Regions from separate parts of the Nocardioides sp. CF8 genome, predicted to be linked through region 2. Evidence: riboswitches for the same ligand, from Rfam matches in the RefSeq annotation. Region 2 holds a riboswitch; the other holds the start of a gene.
The links. Region 2 has a riboswitch for cyclic di-AMP ahead of CF8_RS13170 (C40 family peptidase). Riboswitches for the same ligand answer to the same signal wherever they lie in the genome.

Region 1: linked by a shared signal. The riboswitch ahead of CF8_RS20680 (C40 family peptidase) and the one ahead of CF8_RS13170 (C40 family peptidase) in region 2 are both predicted to bind cyclic di-AMP.

What each region holds. Positions count from the first base shown of each region.
Region 1 is NZ_CM001852.1:959,347-966,574, forward strand. Features, by position in the region: gene CF8_RS04700 (HIT family protein) at 1-322, shown strand, start outside; gene CF8_RS04705 (hypothetical protein) at 364-1,482, shown strand; gene CF8_RS04710 (SDR family NAD(P)-dependent oxidoreductase) at 1,520-2,287, shown strand; cyclic di-AMP (ydaO/yuaA leader) riboswitch at 2,493-2,652, shown strand; gene CF8_RS20680 (C40 family peptidase) at 2,657-3,226, shown strand; gene CF8_RS04720 (hypothetical protein) at 3,632-4,168, shown strand; gene CF8_RS04725 (metallophosphoesterase) at 4,223-7,171, shown strand; gene CF8_RS21840 (hypothetical protein) at 7,168-7,228, shown strand, end outside.
Region 2 is NZ_CM001852.1:2,697,499-2,704,726, forward strand. Features, by position in the region: gene CF8_RS21055 (sensor histidine kinase) at 1-432, shown strand, start outside; gene CF8_RS13150 (response regulator transcription factor) at 404-1,051, shown strand; gene CF8_RS13155 (Flp family type IVb pilin) at 1,249-1,431, shown strand; gene CF8_RS21590 (Flp family type IVb pilin) at 1,508-1,672, shown strand; gene CF8_RS13160 (M48 family metallopeptidase) at 1,675-2,895, opposite strand; gene CF8_RS21060 (hypothetical protein) at 2,892-4,103, opposite strand; gene CF8_RS13170 (C40 family peptidase) at 4,141-5,133, opposite strand; cyclic di-AMP (ydaO/yuaA leader) riboswitch at 5,147-5,311, opposite strand; gene CF8_RS13175 (hypothetical protein) at 5,470-5,676, opposite strand; gene CF8_RS13180 (hypothetical protein) at 5,736-6,005, opposite strand; gene CF8_RS13185 (DEDD exonuclease domain-containing protein) at 6,068-7,228, shown strand, end outside.

The DNA.
Region 1 (7,228 bases), 1.7 Mb from region 2:
CCAGCGGCCGGTCTTCAAGGGTCATGTCCTGCTCGTGCCGCGCGCCCACGTCGAGACGTTGCCCGACCTGCCGGCAGCGCAGCGCGACGGCTTCCTCGCTGCGGCCCAGGACCTGGCGAGCGCGGTCACGGCGCTCGGGGCCCAGGGTTCCTTCGTCGCGATCAACAACACCGTCAGCCAGTCGGTGCCCCACCTGCACCTGCACGTCGTGCCCCGCACCAAGGGCGACGGACTGCGCGGCTTCTTCTGGCCGCGCACGAAATATGGTGCCGGCGAGATGGACGACCACGCCGCCCGGCTCCGCGAGGCGCTCGCGCACTGAGCCCCCTGCAACGATTCGGGCACCGGCCGCGTCACAGGGGCATGAGGAAGCTGCTCGGACCGCTGCTGGTCCTGTTGATGGTCACCCTGGTGGCGCCCGCCCAGGCCGGCTCCGTACGTGCCCGCTCGAGCGTGCCGTGGGACCGGGTCGGCGACGGATGGGTGCTCGCGACGATCGACCGCGGCGTCCCCCGGCAGGGCGAGCTCCGGGTCCGGGCGCGCAGCCTCGAGCTGATCTCCCCGGAGGGCACCCGCTACGCCCTCCACGCCACGCGCCGGCAGCCGCTGGAGCACGGCGTCGACCCCAGCAGCTTCACCCTGGTCGACTGGGACGCCGACACCCGCACGGCCCTGCTCAAGCGCTACGTCAGCCTGGCCCGCGCGCAGGCGGTCCGGCTCAACCTCGAGAGCGGCGCGAGCCAGACCCTCGCGCTGCCCCGGCGCGAGATGGCCACCGGGCTGCGGCCCGACGGCGCCGGCGTGCTGTCGCAGACCCTGAGCGGCAAGATCCTCTCGATCACGTGGGCCGGGGAGCGCAGCGTGGTCGGGCAGGCCTCCCAGGGCGGCGCCATCGCGACGCCCGACGGTTCGGCGGTGCTGGTCGCCGACGTCGGCCACCTGGCCGTGCTGCCGCTCGACGGCTCGACCGGCCGCGAGATCGCGACGCCGGGGGAGTGTCGACCGCTGCGCTGGCACGCCGCCACCACGCTGCTCGCCTCCTGCTTCTCGCGCCAGGGCAGCCAGCTGGTCACCGTCGGCCTCGACGGCACCGTCACGCCGATGGCCGGCCTGCGGCCCACGACCTCACCCGGCTTCCACGGCCCGAGCTGGGACGACTCCGACGTGCGGGTCGTCGGCGGGCGGTCCTACTACGAGGGCAACGGTCCGTGTGGTGGCTCGTTCATCACCCGCGAGAACCGCGCCGGCGAGGTCAAGGTGGTCCGCGTGCCGGGGAGCCGGGGCGGCATCTCGCTCGTGGACACCCGCGACGAGCGGCTCGTCATCGCCCACACCGCGACCTGCGATGCCGGCCCGCCCCGCGCCGTGCTCTCGACGTTCGACCCGGTCACCAAGGACGAGGACGCGCTGGTTACGCTCGCGCGCAGGGAGCACTGGCGCGAGGTGCTGGCCTGGGACGAGGCGCGGTCGTGGGGGTACTAAGGTCGGCCCGTCCAGTTCTTTGATGTCAGGAGTCACCATGGGTCGCTTTGACGGTCGCGTCGCAGTCATCACCGGAGCCGCGCGCGGCATCGGATTCGGTACGGCGCAGCGCTTCGCCAGCGAGGGCGCGTCGGTCGCCATCGTCGACCTCGACGAGGCAGCCGCGCAGGAAGCCGCTGGCCGGCTCGAGCTGACCGACGATGCCTTGGCGATCGGCGTCGGCTGCGACGTCTCCGACGTGGCGGCCGCCGAGGCCGCGATCCAGGCTGTCGTCGACGAGCTCGGCGGGATCCACATCCTCGTCAACAACGCCGGCATCACCCGCGACAACCTGCTGTTCAAGATGACCGAGCAGGACTGGGACCTGGTCATGGGCGTCCACCTCAAGGGCCCGTTCAACATGACCAAGGCCGCCCAGAAGCACTTCGTCGAGCAGAAGTACGGCAAGATCCTCAACCTCTCGAGCGTCTCCGCGCTCGGCAACCGCGGCCAGGCCAACTACTCCGCGGCCAAGATGGGCGTGCAGGGCTTCACCCGCACTCTCGGCATCGAGCTCGGCCCGTTCGGCATCAACGCCAATGCCATCGCGCCCGGCTTCATCGCCACCGAGATGACCGACGCGACGGCCGCCCGGCTGAAGATGGACGTCGAGGAGTTCCGCAAGCTCAACGCCGACCACAACCCGGTCCGCCGGGTCGGTTTCCCCGAGGACATCGCGGCTGCCGCGGCCTTCCTGTGCAGCGACGAGGCGTCCTACATCACCGGCCAGACGCTCTACGTCGACGGCGGCGCCAAGCTCGGCTGACGACGAGACGCCGCTCACACGGGCGGCGAGACGCCGCTCACAGCAGCGGCGAGACGGGGGTCACTCCCGCACTGAGACACCGCTCACGCGCTACGCCTGAGCGGTGTCTTTTCGTGCATTTCGAGTTGGACGGCGGCGCTTTCGCATGCATAGCGTGCTCGAGCACCACCGCTCCGGGTTCGCCGAATCCTGCCCGTCCGGAGCGTCCCCCGAGACACGAATTCATCGGGCAGGAGTGGGGGACCCACAGGTTCCACGCCGGGATCGTCGCTCGACGATCGCGGCTCGGGGTGAAGTCACGCGAGTGACGGAGCACTTTCCAGCTCCAACCCGACAGCTCACCTCACAGGCGTGGGAAAGGAATCTGCCATGCCTGCGATTCGTCGCATGGCGCGCTCCTGCGCGCTCACGATCGTCACCCTGGGCGTCACGGCCACCACCGTGGCCGTCGCCCCCGCCCATGCTGCCGACAGCCAGACCACCCGGTCCGGCGCGGTCGCCCTCTCCGACAGCCAGGTCACGAAGTACGACAAGACCATGGCCTCGCGTCGGCAGCGGTCCGCCCAGCGCCTCTCCGCGCGGATCTCCTCCGCGCAGCAGACCGCGATGGCCCAGCGCGGCGACGCCTACTCGTACGGCGCTGCCGGCCCGAACGCGTTCGACTGCTCGGGGCTCATCTACTACAGCTACCGCGGCGCCGGCTTCGACGTGCCGCGCACCTCGGGTGCGCAGGCGGCCCACACCCGTCGCATCTCCAAGCAGGACATGCGCCCCGGCGACCTGATGTTCTTCTTCAACTCCGGCGGGGTCTACCACGCTGCGATCTTCATCGGCTACCAGAACGGCCACGCCATGATGGTGCACGCGCCCGGCTCCGGCCAGCGGGTCACCGTGGCTGCGCCCTGGACCAGCTCCTGGTTCGCCGGCACCCTGCGCTGACGCGCCTGCCTGACGAAGCTGCCTGACACGGCTCGCCTGCTCCTCGGAGCGGGCGAGCCGTTCGTCATTTCAGGCCGGCGAGGGTTCTGCCCTGCCGGCCGCGACGCCCGCCCCGGCTCGCCCCCCTTTGCGCTACCGAAGGGTACGGCTGGGGATTTTGGCTGGGGGCCACCTGACTGTTCGGTAACTCCGGGCGGGCTCGGGCGGGGCTCCGGTGGGCCGTGGGCGTGGTGTGCGCGTGGGTATGGGCGCTGGCGTGAGCAGGGTGGTTCGCAGGCTGTTCGCCGAGGCGTCGCACCCGGCTCCCCGGGAGTTCTCGAAGAGCGACCAGATTGAGCGCCGGCCGGCCGTTCGGGCCCGTCCACACGTCTGGTTCTCGAGGTCTTCACGGAAGGACGCGCGCCGATGCGCCGCAACTCAGCGAGCCCTGTCCACCTCCGACCGGTCAGGGCGCTGGCGCTGCTGGTGACGCTGGCCGGCGTGATGCTGTCCACGGGGGCGTTCATCACCCCGGCATCGACCCAGCCGCTCCTCGTGAAGCCGAAGCCCAGCGCGACCGCGCTGGCGCCTGCGACGCTGTCCCCGCGTGACGGTGCCTTCGTCGAGGGCACGCAGACCGTGGCCTCGACGCCCACCACCGCCGACGACTCGGTCGTCTCGCTGTGGGCCGACGAGGGCCGGCTCGAGGCGACGCCGACGGTGGGCACCTCACGGATCAGCTTCGACGTCGGCACGAACTCGATCGAGGCGCGCTACGGCAACCACCTGCTCGTCAACGGCGAGCACCGCATCGACCTGCCCGACCTGGTCGACGAGCGCACGACGCTCGAGGTCCCGAACGACGCGCTCGTCCAGGGCGAGAACACGGTGCAGGTCGTGACCGGCACCATCCAGAGCAGCTGCGGCACCAACCACGACGACTTCGTCGTGAGCAACGTGTAGCTCGAGCTCCTCGGCGAGGTCGCCGACGGTGAGGAGAACGAGTACTCCTACTCGATGGGCGACGGCAGCTGCGGCTCGAACACGTCGCTGCGCAAGGACGCCACCCTCACCTTCTTCGTCCTCGGGGACCCGGTCGGCACCACCGGCCTCACCACCGAGCTGGACACCTCCACCCTGACCAACGGGGCGCACACCCTCACCGCGGTCACCGAGTCGGGGGCGCAGACCGAGCACACGGTCACGGTCAACAACGCCCCTGCCGGAGCTCCGCGCCTGATGCCGGCCGACGGCACCATCGCGGCCGGTGAGCAGCCCGTGCTCGCGTCGTTCCTCGCGGGCACGCCCGGCAGCGTCGCCTCCATCACCGTCGACGGCTCCCCGCTGGCGACGACCCCGACCCTGGGCCACGGCGCCGCGGCCTTCAGCTTCGACGTCGGCAGCAACTCGATCGAGGCGAAGTACCACAACCACGTGCTGGTCAACGGCGTGAAGGCGGAGATGGGCGGCGACTTCGTCAACCAGCGCGTCGACGTGATGTTCCCCAACGACCGGCTGGTGCCGGGGCTGAACACCGTCACCGTCGTCACCGGGACCACGACCGGCTCGTGCGGGCAGAACCGTGACGACTTCACGATCTCGAAGATCGCGCTGACGCCTGCGTCCGGTACGGCGACGGGCCAGGGCATCAAGACGTCCTACTCGATGGGCGACGGCAACTGCGGGTCGTCGGCCACCGCCTTGCGCGAGGTCGAGCTGACCTTCTCCGTCGACGCCCCGCAGGGCGGGGTCCGGGCGGCCCTCGACACCGCCGCGCTGACCGACGGCGAGCACACGCTCGCGGCCACGTCCACGACCGGCGAGACGGCCACGCGCCTGCTCGTCGTCGACAACACCGCTCCCGAGGTCGTCGGCTCCACCCCGGCCGCCGGCTCGACCATCACCTCGGCGGTCTCGCTGGCCGTGGAGCTCGCCGACGCCAGCGGGATCGAGGGCGAGGCGACGTACGCCCTCGACGGGCGGCCGGTCGGGCTCGGCGCCCCGATCGGGCCGGGCCTGGCCGCGGGCGACCACACGGTCGCGGTCACGGCGTCCGACTCGCTCGGCAACACCGCGACCCGCGAGATCAGCTTCCGCTCCGCCGGCATCCCGGACGTGCCGTCCGACCTCAGGCCCGCCTCCGGGTCGACCGACATCGGTGGCACCGCGACCCTGAGCGCCACGGTGGCCGAGCCCGACGGCGGCCCGGTGACCGCGACCTTCGCGCAGGCGCAGATCCTCACCCCGACCCAGGGCTGGCAGGGCACCACCGACCAGGCGCCGACCACGTTGCAGATCCCGGGGGAGCAGCGGATCGGGAGCACCAAGGTGCTGGCGCCCGGTGACGCCGGCACGCTGTCGTCCGCGGCGGCCACGGACGTCGCCTACCAGCGCTTCGACGTCGCCATCAAGGGCAAGGTGACCGCACCGGTGCTGCGCTGGGAGGGCACGATCGACCCGGCCCGGCGCGCCGTCCTGCACGCGTGGAACCTCCAGGCGCAGAGGTGGGACCCGGTGTCCGCCGCGCGCGGAGCGGCCGACGCGCCGACCGTGCTGACGGCGACCGTCAACGGGCGCTACCTCGACGGGCAGCTCGTGCACGTCCTCGTCACCGGCGAGGACCCCTTCGCCGACGACCTCGACGCCAGCGGCAAGGCCGGCTTCGACGACCCGGCCGGCTACGACTTCTCGCTCGTCCACTACACCGACACGCAGTACCTGTCCGAGGGCGCGGTCGAGCAGGAGACGGCCGAGGAGCGCGCGATCTGGGAGAAGGCGTACGGCGACGTGACCCGCTGGGTCGCGGCGAACGCCGAGCAGCGCAAGATCGCCTACGTCGCCCACACCGGCGACATCATCGAGAACAACATCCGCAAGCCCGCGACCCCGGCCATGCAGCAGCAGGCCGTCGGCGAGATGGAGGTCTCGTCGCGCCAGCAGCGGGTGCTCGACGACGCGGGCGTCGCCAACGGCGTGATCGCGGGCAACCACGACAACCAGTCGGGCACCGAGGACGGACCCGAGGCGATCTACAACCGCTACTACGGCCCCGACCGCTACTCCGAGGCTGCGAAGCGGTGGCAGGACGCGTCCTACGGCGGCCCGTGGCAGCCGGGCGACAACCAGAACCACTTCGACCTGTTCTCCGCGGGCGGGATCGACTTCGTGGTCGTCGGCCTGTCCTACGGCGTGACCCGGGACGAGGCGGAGTGGGCGGACGGGATCTTCAAGCGCTTCCCGGGCCGCAACGGGATCCTGCTCTCCCACGACTACATCAAGCCGTCGAAGAGCCCGGACGGGCGCGGGTCGACGTTCTCCGCACCTGACGGCGCGATGCTCTTCAACACGATCGTGAGCGACAACCCCAACGTGTTCTTGATCCTCGCCGGACACGAGCACGGTGTCGGCACCAACGTGAAGCCGCAGGTCGGCGCGATCGGCAACGGCGTCGTCGAGCTGCTGGCGGACTACCAGTTCTACACCGTCTCCGCGGGCCGCCTCGGGCTCACCGAGGTCGGCGGCTACAGCCCCCAGGACCAGCTGCGCTTCGGCGCCAGCTTCTTCCGGATGCTGCAGTTCGACGTCGACCGCGGCGAGATGTCGGTCGACACCTACTCGCCGCTGCTCGACGACTTCGGGGCAACCGAGTTCGACATCGACAAGCGCTACAACGGCCAGGAGGACACGATGGTGCTGCCGGTCGACCTCACCAGCCGCACCACCAGCCTCGAGACCGACTCGGTCGCGGTCTACGCGCCGACGACCGTGATCGGCGAGGCCACGGTGCCGTCGGGCCAGGTCGCCAGCGTGCCGTGGACCGGTCTCAAGCAGGGCACCGCCTACGCCTGGGTGGTCACCGCCCGCTCGGCCGGCGGCGGCACCACCACGTCCGACCCGAGCATCTTCGCCACCCTCGACGCCGAGGGCCGCCCGGTCCGCATCGACGACCTGGTGCTCGCTCGGTGAGGTTGCTCCTCGCGCTGGTCGGGGCGGTCCTGGTGCTCGGCACCGGTGCCGCCCCCG
Region 2 (7,228 bases):
CACCAACTGGCCGGTGCGCTGGCGGAATATGTCCGCGAGGTCAGCCACGGCACGGACCTGCGGGTCCACCTGGTGCTCGACGAGTCGGGCCCGCCGCTCCCCCGCCGCACCGAGGTCGAGCTTTTGCGCGTCGCCCAGGAGGCGATCGGCAACGTGCGCCGGCACGCCGAGGCGACGAACCTCTGGGTGACCCTCGTCTGCGACGGAGCCAGCATCAGGCTCGAGATCGAGGACGACGGCGTCGGCAACGCCGTCCCGCGCGAGAAGCACTGGGGCCTGCAGACGATGCGCGAGCGTGCCCAGTGCATCGGCGCCGAGCTCACGATCTCGCCACGAACCGAGGGTGGCACCGTCGTGCTGCTCCAGACCAAGCACCACGTCGCCACCGAAGGGATGACTCGACATGAGCACCACAGTTCTCCTCGTCGATGACCACGAGCTGATCCGTCAGGGCCTGGCTCGCGCGTTCGAACGAGACACCGAGACGACCGTCGTCGGTCAGGCGGGCAATGTGGCCGACGCCCTCGTGGCCTTCGAGCAGCTCCGCCCGGACGTCGTGGTCACCGACCTCCAGCTGCCCGACGGACACGGCCTCGACGTCGTGCGCGCCATCCGTGCCACCAACGCCACGACCGGCGTCGTGGTGCTGACCATGCATGCCGGCGACGACCAGATCTTCGCGGCGATGGAGGCCGGCGCGTCCGGCTTCGTCGGCAAGGACAGCAAGGCGACCGAGGTGGTGAGCGCCGCCAAGCACGCGGCGGTCGCCCCGAGGACCTTCCTGTGCACCGGCCTCAGCGAGGCGATGATGCGCCGGGCCACGGGACCCGTGACCCCCAAGCTGTCCGGTCGCGAGGACGAGGTGCTGACCCTGCTCGCGGACGGTCTGGGCACCGGGGAGATCGCCTCCCGGCTCTTCATGAGCGAGTCCACGGCGAAGACCCACATCACGCACATCTACCAGAAGCTCGGCGCCGCCAACCGCGCCCAGGCGCTGGTCGCGGCCATGCGCATGGGGCTCCTGGACCACGTCGCGACGCAGCGGTTCTGACCGGCCGGCCGGACGCACACGTCTGGACCACCCGGTCCAGTCCAGTGGGTTGCGTCACGGTAGTCAAAAGGGACTAGGCGGTCCCGACCGATCATCCGATTCGCAGACGCCGCCCCTCGGACAGACTTCTTCTTGTCGGGTCTGGTGCCTGACGGGCCAAGACTCTCCACCATTCATCACACACAAGGGATATCGAAATGATCCAGTTCCTCAGCCTCATGCTCAACGCTCGCCGTGACGACGAGAAGGGCGCCACCGCCGTCGAGTACGGCCTCATGGTCGCGCTGATCGCCGCCGCCATCATCCTCACCGTCGGCCTCCTCGGCGACGAGCTCGTCAAGCTGTTCACCGAGGTCACCACGGGTATGCAGGGCCGCTGATCCAACACCTGGGGCCGGTGTCCGCGTTCACACGCGGATGCCGGCCCTCGGTACGTTCCGGCCCAAGGAGTGAGCAATGACGATGACCCGCAAGCATGACGAGGACGGCGCGACCGCCGTCGAGTACGGCCTGATGGTCGCGATGATCGCCGCTGCGATCATCGTCTCCGTCGGCCTGTTCGGCGAGGAAGTCCTCGCCCTGTTCCAGGAGATCCCCCCGCAGCTCGGCCGCAACATCTGAGGTCAGTCCTCGGTCGCGAGCGCCAACCGCTCCAACACCGTGGGGTGACTCCCCCACCACCACTGCAGCCACACAGGCGGCGTCGGATCCGCCAGCGAGCGCAGTGCCAACAACTTCTGCATCTCCACGAAGGCGACCGGGTCCCCGGTCGCCTTCAGCGCTTCCACGTCCGCGCGCGTCTCGATCTGCCGGCTGACGCCGTTCTCCAGCGGACTCGCCGCGAGCGTCGCCCACACGCTGAGCGCCAGCACGAGGGGCACGATCCGCGGATCAGCCAGGCCCGGTCGGCCGCGTCTGCGACGGGTGGTGACGACCAGTCCCAGCAGGCCGACTCCGGCGGCCCCTCCCAGGGCGCCCAGCGCCGTACCGATCACGACGTCGCCGTGCGCCGCGTGCGCCAGCTCGTGGGAGATCACCGACAGGGCCTCGTCTCGCGGCAGCGACTCGACCAGGTTGTCGTAGACGACCACCCGCCTGGTGTTGCCGATGCCGGAGACGTAGGCATTGAGCGTGGTCGTACGCCGAGACGCGTCCGCGACGAGCACGTCGTCGAGCCGTACTCCCTGCTGGTCCGCGAGCACGAAGATCTCCGACCTGAGCCCGGGGTCGGTCAGCGGCGTGAAGTCGTTGAACAGGGGCTCGACGACGAGCGGATAGATGAAGGAGCCGAGCACCACGAGCGCCCCGACGAGTCCCCCCGCGATCGCCGGCCAGGCGCGACGCCAGCGTCGTGCGACACCGAGGAGCACGAGCAGCCCGACCGACGTGGTGACCACGGCGACCACCTCGCTCGTCGCCACGTCGCGTGCATATCCGACCCACGTCTGGGTGCTCAGACCGTTGGCCAACCGGTGCCGTTGCAGCATCACGCTGCACGGCAGGGTCGCCAGCCGACCGAGCAGGCTGATCGCGAGCACGCCGAGCACGACCTTCGCCCACCAGCGGCCGGGCAGCCGCTCCATCAGCCGCTCGCCCCAGCGGGTGAACCCGAGCGCCGACGCCACCACGAGGGTGATGGCGAGTGACAGCAGGCTCCACCGACGGGCCCAGGCTGCGTAGTCCTCGCCGCGCCTGATCTGCTCGGCCGTGAACACCGTCTCGGGTCGTACGGCGCTGGGCGCACCACCCGGCACCGGCTGCCACGGCACCCAGAGCGCCGCCACGACGACGAACCCGACCACCGCGACCAGCGTCACGGTGAGCGCGCAGCGGCGAGCGGTCACGGGCGGAGCCCCCTGAGCCGGACCTGCCACCCCCGGAGCACCTCACCCGGGGTCAGTCCCACCGACGCCAGAGCGCGGCGCGTGGTCGCACCGTCCGATGCCTCGTCGTAGACCCGGACCAGGCCGCGCTCGCCGACCCGGGCAGCGACCTCGACACAGGCGAGCCAGGCCAGCTCGTAGGCGGCCTCGAGACTGTCGGACGAGGTGTCGAACTCGGCGACGCCGGGTAGGTGGTCGGGCACCCCGTCGCGGCGCACGAGCGCGCGCGCCCGGGCAGCCGTCGTGCTCAACGGCAGCCCGATGTCGCGCAGGGCGACGTAGTCGGCGAAGCCTTCGAGCAGCCAGGGATCGAGGGAGACCGTGGTCGCGTCGGTGGCGACGTGCACGAGCTCGTGGCTGATCACGACCTGCGCACCCGCGCCGCGCAGCCGCCCCGTGACCTCCGGGTTGACGAAGACCCGCACCGGCCCGCTCGTGCGCTGGGAGCCGTCGGCGGCGGCAGTGACCGCGGCGATACCGGCATACGTCCCGTCAGCGACGTCGAGCGCGTCATCGAGCGCCTCGCTGCTCGCCGGCACCTCCAGGACGACCGAGGGGCGCCACTGCGGGAGCACGCCCCGGACGACGGGGACCGCTCGGCGGACCCGCTGGAGGTAGACGCGCGCCTCCCGGGCGGCCTGCTCGCCGGCTGCCATCACGAGGGCCCGGGGTGTACGCCGTATGACCAGCCGCTCACGCAGCCACAACGGCGAGATGCGGTCGCCGCCGCCCAGGCCGGTGATGGCGACGCGCCCGTCGTCGGGCGCGAACGCGACGAGCACCTCGGCGTGTGCCGGCTCCTCATCGAATCCGTCGATCGCCCAGGTCAGGTCGACGGCGGCGGTCCAGGAACCGTCCGGCGCGACCGCCCCGACCTCGTCGACGTAGCGCGCCGACAGGTCGACGAGTCCGAGCTCGCGCGCGTTGTCGGCGACTGCCCTCAGGAGCCCGACGGACGCAGGATCGTCCGGACGCCCGAGCTCGGCAGCGGCGTCGGGGTGACCTGCAGCCAGGGCCCGGACGAGGTCCTGGACGACGGCCGCCGCAGCGCCCGCCTGCGCCGTCGGCGCAGCCGAGTCGTCGGAGAGGTCGGCCCGGTAGGGCTCGTCGCCACCGACGAGCCAGACGCCTGCTGCGACCAGCCCCACACACAGCGAAAGACCGGCCACCCACCAACGTGGGCGACCGGTCTTCGAGGTCGGGCGATCAGCCAGGGCGAACCGCGCCGACGTAAGGCATGGAGTGGAGACCGGAGACGGCCACACCGGTGCCGGGGTTGGCTGCGTGCACGATCATGCCGTTGCCGATGTACATGCCGACGTGGCTGATCGGGCTGTAGTAGAAGACCAGGTCGCCGGGCTGCAGCGCACTCGCGGAGATGTGCGGGCCGGAGCCGTACTGCGCGCTTGACGAGTGCGGGAGACCGACACCGGCCGCGCCCCAGGCGCGCATGGTGAGGCCCGAGCAGTCGAAGGCGTTGTCGCCGGTGGCGCCGTAGACGTAGGCGTCGCCGACCTGGGCCATGGCGTAGGAGATCGCCGCTGCGGCCCTGCCGGAGGCGGGCACCGAGGCGGGCATGCGCGTGGTCTCGGAGCGCGACGAGGTCATCAGACGCTCACGCTCCTCGGCCTCGAGGTCGGCCAGCAGGTCTTCGGCTTCCTCGAGCTTCGTGTCGATCGTCTTCTTCTCGGCTGCGAGGTCGTCGGTGGTCTCCGCGATCTCGGCGGCACGATCGGCCGTGGCGTCGCGGCGCAGGTCGAGGGCCTCGAGCTCGGTCGAGTAGGCGTCGAACATGTTGTCCTGCAGGGAGTTGAAGCCCGACATGGTCGAGAGCTGCCCCAGGAAGGCACCCGGGTCGTCGGACACGACGACCTGGCCGACGGTGGAGATCGACTCACCCTGGTAGCCGCGCAGGATCGAGTCAGCCACCTCGCCCCGGACCGCGTCGAGCCTGGCGCTCTGGCGCTGCTCGTCGCTGCGGAGGGCCGACAGGTCCTTGCGGAGGTCGGCGAGGTCGAGCTTGGCGTCGTTGTATCGCTCCGAGGCCTGCTCCGCCTCGTGGTAGAGCCGGTCGACCTTGGCCTGGACATCCTTGATGTCCGGGTCAGCCTGGGCCGGTGAAACGGGGATGATTCCGATGGCGGCAATCGCGGTGATTCCCAGCAAGGCGCTGCCGAGTCGCATCCGGTCGTGATTCACGAGCGGGTGTTCTCCCTTGTGTGTCGTACGTCTACCGGGTGAGCTGACGGGTTCGGGCACGACATGCCCTACGCCTCCTCCGCATGCGCGAGCGCATGTCCTTGGAGGCGATTCACCCCAGACGGGAAGTGGTTCCCCGGCTCCGATCCACTGACCGGGGGGTCAACGGATCGAACTCGACGCGGTGCTCGCGCGGACCCGAGTGGCCCACTTCCACGATCACCTGAGGGGTCAGCGTAGTCCGCCCCCGGCACTGCTGCCAATCTCCGTCCCGATGCAGACCGCGTGTCGTTGCTGTGGTGTGGCTCACGTGACTGATGGGGCGTCGAGGCCGGATCAGGCCGATTCCACGATGGGTCCCGTGACCGGCTGGACCAGCCGCAGTGGTGGCACGAGGCCGCCATCGGCCAGCGCCTCGAGGGCGCGGCGTTCGTCGTCGTCGAAGGTGAGCTCGGGCGGTGGCCCCAGCAGCACGGTGACCACGCAGTCGTGGCAGGCCAGTCCCCGCACCAGGCAGCTGTCGCAATCGATTCGTGTCGTCATGTGACGCACCGTGCCACCGAGCACCGACAACGGCCGGTCGCGAGCGACCGGAGGCGTGTTCAGCCAGGGTTGGTGGTGGGGTCCTCGCCGAGCAGGGCCGCCTCGTTGCGGTCCACGATCTCGATGGCGTCGTCGCGCCCGCACCAGCGGCACGACACCGACTCCACGGACTCGCCCCTGACCTCGGTGGACTCCACCGCGTGATCGCCGGCCAGGTCGAAGTGCCAGAACTCGGTCGTGCGCCGTGTGCGGGTCACGTCGAAGCGGGTCAGGTTGCCGCAACCGCCGCAGCGCCAGCGGTGGGACGAGGTCGGCAGTTCTGTGGTCACGGATCCAGCCTAGTGGCGCGGCGTCCCCGACGATGTCGGTGGTCGGACCTAGCGTCGTGGACATGACCACCGCAGCAACCACCTCCCGATGGGAGGCCCAGCGCAGCTTCGACGAGCTGGGCCGGCCGCTGCGCGACATCACCTTCTGCGTGGTCGACCTCGAGACGACGGGTGGATCTGCGGCGGCGGGGTCGATGATCACCGAGATCGGGGCGGTCAAGGTCCGCGGCGGAGAGGTGCTCGGCGAGTTCCAGACCCTGGTCAACCCGCATGCGGCGATCCCGCCGTTCATCGCCGTGCTCACCGGCATCACCAACTCGATGGTCAGCGACGCGCCCTCCATCGATTCCGCCCTCCCGGCGTTCCTGGAGTTCGCCGCCGGCAGCGTGCTGGTGGCCCACAACGCCCCCTTCGACGTCGGCTTCCTGCGCCACTTCGCCAGCGCCCAGGACCTGGCGTGGCCCGCCTTCGAGGTGCTCGACACGGCCAAGCTCGCCCGCCGCGTGATCACCCGCGACGACGCGCCCAACTGCAAGCTCTCCTCGCTCGCCCAGCTGTTCAACGCGACCACGACCCCCAACCACCGTGCCCTGTCCGACGCGCGCGCGACCGTCGACGTGCTGCACGGACTGATGGAGCGACTGGGCGGTGTCGGCGTCCACACCCTCGAGGAGCTCCAGACCTTCACCTCCCGGGTCTCCACCGCCCAGCGCCGCAAGCGCCACCTGGCCGAAGGACTGCCGCACGCCCCCGGCGTCTACCTCTTCCGCGACGACCGCGCGCGCGTCCTCTACGTCGGCACGTCCAAGGACCTGCGCAGCCGGGTGCGCACCTACTTCACCGCGTCCGAGACCCGCACCCGGATGGGCGAGATGGTCGGATTGGCCGAGTCGGTCTCCACCATCACCTGCGCCACCCCGCTCGAGGCCGAGGTCCGCGAGCTGCGCCTGATCGCCGAGCACAAGCCGAAGTACAACCGCCGCTCCCGCTTCCCGGAGAAGATGCACTTCGTCAAGCTCACCCGCGAGCCCTGGCCGCGACTGTCCCTGGTGCGTCGCGTGCTCGACGACGACGCCGATTATCTCGGCCCGTTCTCGTCGAAGAAGTCTGCCGACAAGTGCCTGGCCGCCCTGCACGAGACGTTCCCCGTCCGGCAGTGCTCCGACCACATCGGGGTCAATCCCTCCCGCACCCCCTGCGTCCTCGCCGAGATGGGGCGATGC